2 regions of the Mesorhizobium sp. B2-4-6 genome follow, and region 2 is predicted to be linked to the other one. Evidence: predicted binding sites of a transcription regulator. Region 2 holds the regulator's gene; the other holds the start of a gene.
What was found. The regulator PhoB, encoded in region 2, activates phosphate uptake and scavenging genes when phosphate is short. The targets are predictions, from matches to a motif close to TGTCATNNANCTGTCAT.
Positions count from the first base shown of each region.

Region 1 (3,206 bases), on a different contig from region 2:
ACGTCAAGGGCGGCAAGCAGGCGGCCTTCGCCTTGCAGAACGCGCTCGACATCGTGCTGATCTCGAACAATCTCGGCGACGCCAAGAGCCTGATCACCCATCCGGCGACGACCACGCACAAGAACCTGAGCGACGACGCGCGGGCCGAACTCGGCATCGGGCCGGGCACGCTCAGGCTCTCCGTCGGCCTGGAGGACGCCGACGATCTGCTGGAGGACATCGAGCAGGCGCTGAAGGCGGCCAAATAAGACCTGTAGCGGCGACCGTCGCTACACAGGACTTCAGGCAAGCTCCTCCAGTTCGGTCATCGCCTTGGTGCGGATGGTCATGGCATTGCCGCGCCATTCGACGGCGCCGCCGAACCAGGCGCGCACCCAGATGGCCGGAAGCATCGCGTCGCGCGTGAGCATCGCGGTGACGCTGCGCGGCGACAGGTACCAGCCTTTTGCCCAGGCAAGCAGGCATTCCGGCAGATAGGCGGCCGCGAGCACGCAGAGCGCCGTGGTCGGCAGGCTGACGCCGGCCGTTGCGGCCGAAATCAGCGCGAGAAGCAGCGGCATCGCGGCGCCGGTCAGGATCTCCGGCGCGAAGAACAGCGGGAAGGTGACGCGGCGCAGCCGCGCCCAGCGCGCCTGGCGTGACCATATCTCGGCGAGCCGGCGCTGGCCGAGCGGCTGCTCGAAAGGCGAAGCGACGAGATTGACGCGCAGGCCCAGGCTGTTGACCAGCTTGGTGGCGGCCGCGTCCTCGGCGATCTCGGCGGCCAAAGCCTGGATACCGCCATTGGCATCGAGCATCGGCTTGTTCCACAGCATGCTCTTGCCTTGGGCGAAGCCGAGCCCAAGCGCCTCGCCGGCATACTGCCAGCGCGCCTGCAGCGTGTTGAGGAAAGCGCATTCGACTTCGGCCCAAAACCTGTCCGGCCGCGAGCCGACCGGCGTCGAGCAGACGAGGCCGGTATCCGGGCGCCATGCCGCCATCAGGTGCTGGACATAGTCCCTCGGCATCAGCACGTTGGAATCGGCGAGGACCACCCAATCGTGCCGCGCAGCCTGCCAGCCCTTTATGCAGTTGTTGAGCTTGGGATTGGCGCTGACGCGGTCGTCACCGATCAGGAGCCGCGCCGGCACCTTCGGATAGCGCGCGATCGCGGCATCGATCAGCTTGACCACCGGGTCTTCGGCATGCGCGACGCAGAAGATCAGCTCGTAGCGCGGCCAATCGAGCGAGAAGGCGCGCTGCAAGGTCTCCTGCGTGAACGGCTCGACGCCGCGCGACGGAACGATGATCGAGACCGGCTGCGCGGCGGCCGGCGGCGCAATGATATGCCGCCGCTTCAGCCGCGACGAGGCGAGCAGGATGCTGGCGAGATTGGAGAAAAGAAGGGCTGACGAAGCCAGGCCGGCTGCGAGAGTCAGTTCCATCGAGATCTGGTCACTCCTGATAGAGAGTTTCACCGTTTCACGGAAGCGGCGAACCACTCTATCTCCCTGTTTTTACGCAATTCCGGACGGAAAACCGCTCACACTTTTCCTGGAATTGCCCTGGGCCGCACGCGGCCGTTTCATCAGTTACACAGCGTCCGAGTCGCCCGGCACGGTTTGTGCACACCAACATTGTCATGTGTCACTTAAATGACATTGTTTTTCGGCACCTGCGCTTACAAGGCTGGCAGGATGGTCGGCGCTACGTCTAACAAGAGCGGAGCGTGACATATATTCCGCAGCGGCAACCGGAGTGGCCCATGTATCGCGCAGTGACGCGCAACATCGAAGTGCTGGTCAGGCCCTTCTTTCTGGAGGACCGCTCCGATCCATCCGAGAACCGCTATGTCTGGGGCTATCAGGTGACGATCGACAACCGCTCCGACGAGTTCGTGCAGCTTGTGTCGCGCTACTGGCACATCACCGATGGTCGGGGCCGGGTCGAGGAGGTGCGCGGCGCTGGCGTCGTCGGCGACCAGCCGGAACTCAATCCCGGCGACAGCTACCAGTACACCTCGGGCTGCCCGCTCTCGACGCCGTCGGGCATCATGGTCGGCCATTACACGATGCGCAACGGCCGCGGCGAGACGTTCGATATCGCCATTCCGGCTTTCTCGCTCGATATGCCGGGGACAAGGCGCACGGTGAATTAAGCGACAGCGTCTTTCTCCCCGTTCACGAGGAGAAATGCCCGGCAGGGCAATGAGGGACAGCGCCGACTTCTCGAGATTGCCTTCGAGCTCGACGAAAGCCTTGAGGTGCCGGCGTAATCTTCTTCGAGGTTGGCGCCGCCCCTCATCCGTCATTTCGTGACACCTTCTCCCCGTGAAACGGGGAGAAGGAAAGGTTCCTACTTCACGAATTCGGCGGGGTCGAAGTCGTATTGCGTCGAGCAGAACTCGCAGGCGACATGGATGCCGCCGTCTTCGGTCGAGTCCTTGATCTCCTCGGCCGAAAAGCCTTCGAGAATGCCGCGGATCTTGTCGCGCGAGCAGGAGCACTGGTCGGCGACAGGCACGCCGCGGAAGACGCGCACGCCGTGTTCGTGGAACAGCCGATAGAGCAACCGCTCGGCGCCCACCGTCGGGTCGATCAACTCGGTCGGCTCGATCGTGCCGAGCAGCGCCAGCAACTCCTGCCAGGAATTGTCGGCCGGGTGGTCCGCGACGTCACGCGGATCGCCGTCGCCACCGGAAATATCGGGGACGCGCATGCGCTCCGGCGATTGCGGCAGGAATTGCGCCAGGATGCCGCCGGCGCGCCACTGCTCGCGCGCGCCGGCCGGGCCGGGCGTGACCAGCTTGGCGACCGACATCTTGATCTCGGTCGGGATCTGCTCCGACTGCCGGAAATAGGTGCGCGCGGCATCCTCCAGCGAGGTGCCGTCGAGCTGGACGATGCCCTGGTAGCGCTGCGTATGCGCGCCCTGGTCGATGGTCAAGGCCAAGACGCCGTCGCCAAGCAGCGTCTGCTGCGAGGTCTCGCCGGCGGCGGTCAGCGCCTGCAGCCGGTCGGCATCGAAGCGCGCGTAGGCGCGCAACGCATGCGGCGTGGTGAAATCAGCCACCAGCATGTCGACCGGACCGTCGGTGCGGGTCTGCAGGATGAACTTGCCTTCGAATTTCAGCGACGTGCCCAGCAGCACGGTGAGCACGCAGGCTTCCGCCAGCAGGCGGGCGACCGGCTCGGGATAATTGTGGCGGCTCAGAATAGCGTCGAGCA
Region 1 covers NZ_VFVI01000007.1:153,606-156,811, reverse strand. Annotated here, with positions in the region: gene FJ957_RS18945 (O-succinylhomoserine sulfhydrylase) at 1-248, shown strand, start outside; gene FJ957_RS18940 (ceramide glucosyltransferase) at 282-1,424, opposite strand; gene apaG (Co2+/Mg2+ efflux protein ApaG) at 1,745-2,137, shown strand; gene FJ957_RS18930 (Hsp33 family molecular chaperone) at 2,335-3,206, opposite strand, start outside.
Region 1: a site for PhoB is predicted at 1,624-1,640, ahead of FJ957_RS18940 (ceramide glucosyltransferase). Genes of this name have one in related genera too.

Region 2 (3,206 bases):
ACCTCACCCAGCCGCTGCAGATCGTGGCCGGGAGCAAGGCCGGCAGCAAATGGATGAGCGACGACCTCTATAGCCGCGCCGCCAGCAAGGACAAGAGCTACCATGTCGTTGAAGGGGCCAACCACATGGATCTCTATGACGGCGAGAGATATGTCGATGAAGCAGTGTCGGTGCTGGCGCCTTTCTTCGGCAAGACGCTGCAACCCATCGGCGGAAGGTAATCGTCCAAGGGATGCGGGATCGACCAGGGTTCGTCCCCTTCGACCCGGAACAAGCGAGGTCATATGATCAAGGTTCTCATTCTCGGCGCGGGTGGCCAGATTGCCCGCCACGTCATCGACATGCTGGCGGGCGACGGTGACCTTCATCTGACCCTGTTTGCCCGCAACACGGCGCGCCTTGCCGGCCTTGCCGGGCCAAATCAGAACGTTGTCCAAGGCGACGTTCTGGACGCCGCAAGGCTCGACGAAGCGATGCAGGGACAGGATATCGTCTACGCCAATCTGACCGGCGCGGACCTCGACAGGCAGGCTCGGGCCGTGATTGCCGCCATGAAGAAGGCCGGCATCAGGCGACTGATCTTCATTCTGGCGCTCGGCATCTATGACGAAGTGTCCGGCAAGTTCGGCGAATGGAACGCCGCCATGATCGGCGAGGACCTGAAACCCTTCCGGCGCGCCGGAGACGCCATCGAGGCCTCCGGTCTGGAATACACGATCCTGCGGCCCGCATGGCTGATGGACGAGGCGGTCATCGACTATGAAACGACCGCGCGCAACGAGCCATTCAAGGGCACGTCGGTATCGCGCGTCAGCGTGGCCGATCTGGTTGCTCGGATTGTCCGAGCGCCGGATCGGCATGTCGGCGAAAATCTCGGCGTCGACAAGCCGGGCACGGATGGTGACAAGCCCGATTTCATGTGAAGCGGCGGCGGGGCAGAGGGCGGTTCCCACCGAACGGTGAACCGCTCTAATCCTCCCTGATCGCGTACCCCGCCCCGCGGATGGTGCGGATGACGTCCGGCATGCGGCCGTTGTTGACCGCCTTGCGCAGGCGCCCGACATGGACGTCCACGGTGCGCTCGTCGATATAGATCGTCTCGCCCCAGACATTGTCGAGCAGCTGGCTGCGCGAGAACACGCGGCCGGGATGGCGCATCATGAATTCGAGCAGGCGGAACTCGGTCGGGCCGAGCCTGATCTCGCTCTTCTTGCGGTAGACGCGGTGCGATTCGCGGTCGAGCACGATGTCGCCGACCTTGAGCACGCTGGACAGCACCTCCGGCTTGGCGCGGCGCAGCAGCGCCTTGACGCGCGCCATGAACTCCGGCGTCGAGAACGGCTTGACCAGATAGTCGTCGGCGCCGGTCGAGAGGCCGCGCACGCGGTCGCTTTCCTCGCCGCGGGCCGTCAGCATGATGATCGGCAGCCGCTCGGTCTCGGGCCGCATCCTGAGACGCCGGCAAAGCTCGATGCCGGAAACCGCCGGCACCATCCAGTCGAGCACGAGCATGTCGGGAACGTTTTCCTGAAGGCGGATTTCGGCCTCGTCGCCGCGGGTCACCACTTCGACCTGGTAACCCTCGGATTCGAGATTGTAGCGGAGCAGCACCCCCAGCGGCTCCTCGTCCTCCACCACCATGATGCGTGGCGCGATCATTGGGGTAACCTTTTCGTCAGGCCGCCGGCGCCGACATTGCGGTCTCGTCCTGCTTCGGACGATTGGCGGGCAATTGCGTGCCGGTCAGCACATAATAGGCGTTCTCGGCGATGTTGGTCACATGGTCGCCGATGCGCTCGAGATTCTTGGCGCAGAACAGAAGATGCGTGCAAGCGGTGATGTTGCGCGGGTCTTCCATCATGTAGGTCAACAGCTCACGGAAGACGGAGGTGTATTTGACGTCGATGCGCTCGTCGTCGTTGCGAAGCTTGGCCAGCGCCGTGGCATCGCCCACCATATATTCCTGGATCACGGCCTGGACCTGGATCAGCACCATCTGCGCCATGGAATCGATCGAATGCGTGAGGTCGCGCGGCGCGGCGCTGACGCCGACCGAGCCGACGCGCTTGGCGATGTTCTTGGCGAGATCGCCGATGCGTTCGAGGTCGCCCGCCATACGGATCGAGCCGACCACGTTGCGCAGGTCGTCCGCCATCGGCTGCCGCTTGGCGATCAGCGTGATGGCGCGGTCGTCGAGCTCGCGCTGACGAGCGTCCATGATGGCGTCGTCGGAGACGACGCGCTGCGCCAGCGCATTGTCGGTCTCGAGCAGCGCCTTGGTCGCGCCGCCGACCATCGAGCTGGCGAGATCGCCCATGTCGTTGATGAGCCGGCTGATCTGCCTCAGATCCTCGTCGAAGGAGGCGACGGTATGTTCGGCCATGATGATGTCCTCGTATGAACTCAGCCGAAGCGGCCGGTAATGTAGTCCTGCGTGCGCTTCTCGCGGGGCGAGGTGAAGATCTTCTCGGTCCGGTCGAACTCCACCAGCTCGCCCAGATACATGAACGCCGTCTGCCGCGACACGCGCGCCGCCTGCTGCATGTTGTGGGTGACGATGACGATCGTGTAGTCGGCCTGCAACTCGTCGATCAGTTCCTCGATCTTGGCGGTCGACAGCGGATCGAGCGCCGAGGCCGGCTCGTCGAGCAGGATGACCTCGGGCTTCACCGCCACGGTACGGGCGATGCACAGGCGCTGCTGCTGGCCGCCCGAGAGGCTGAGGCCGCTGGCGTTGAGCTTGTCCTTGACCTCGGTCCACAGCGCGGCGCGCTTCAGCGCCGACTCGACGCGGCTATCCATCTCGGCCTTGCTGATCTTCTCATAGAGCCTGACGCCGAAGGCGATGTTCTCGTAGATAGACATCGGGAATGGCGTCGGCTTCTGGAACACCATGCCGATCTTGGTGCGCAGCAGGTTGAGGTCCTGCGAGCGGTCGAGGATGTTCTTGCCGTCGAGCAGCACCTGGCCCTCGGCGGTCTGCTTCGGATAGAGCTCGTAGATGCGGTTGAGCACGCGCAGCAGCGTCGACTTCCCGCAGCCCGACGGGCCGATGAAGGCTGTCACGCTGCGCTCGGGCAGGGACAGGTTGATGTCCTTCAGCGCCTTCGACTGGCCATAGTAGAAATTGAGGTTCTTGACCTCGATCTTCGACTTCTCGACGGTCGTGTCGGCTACGTTCAAATCGGTGGACAACATCGGTTTCA
Region 2 covers NZ_VFVI01000010.1:12,283-15,488, reverse strand. Annotated here, with positions in the region: gene FJ957_RS22580 (alpha/beta hydrolase) at 1-221, shown strand, start outside; gene FJ957_RS22575 (SDR family oxidoreductase) at 285-923, shown strand; gene phoB (phosphate regulon transcriptional regulator PhoB) at 970-1,659, opposite strand; gene phoU (phosphate signaling complex protein PhoU) at 1,676-2,383, opposite strand; gene pstB (phosphate ABC transporter ATP-binding protein PstB) at 2,404-3,206, opposite strand, start outside; gene pstA (phosphate ABC transporter permease PstA) at 3,204-3,206, opposite strand, start outside.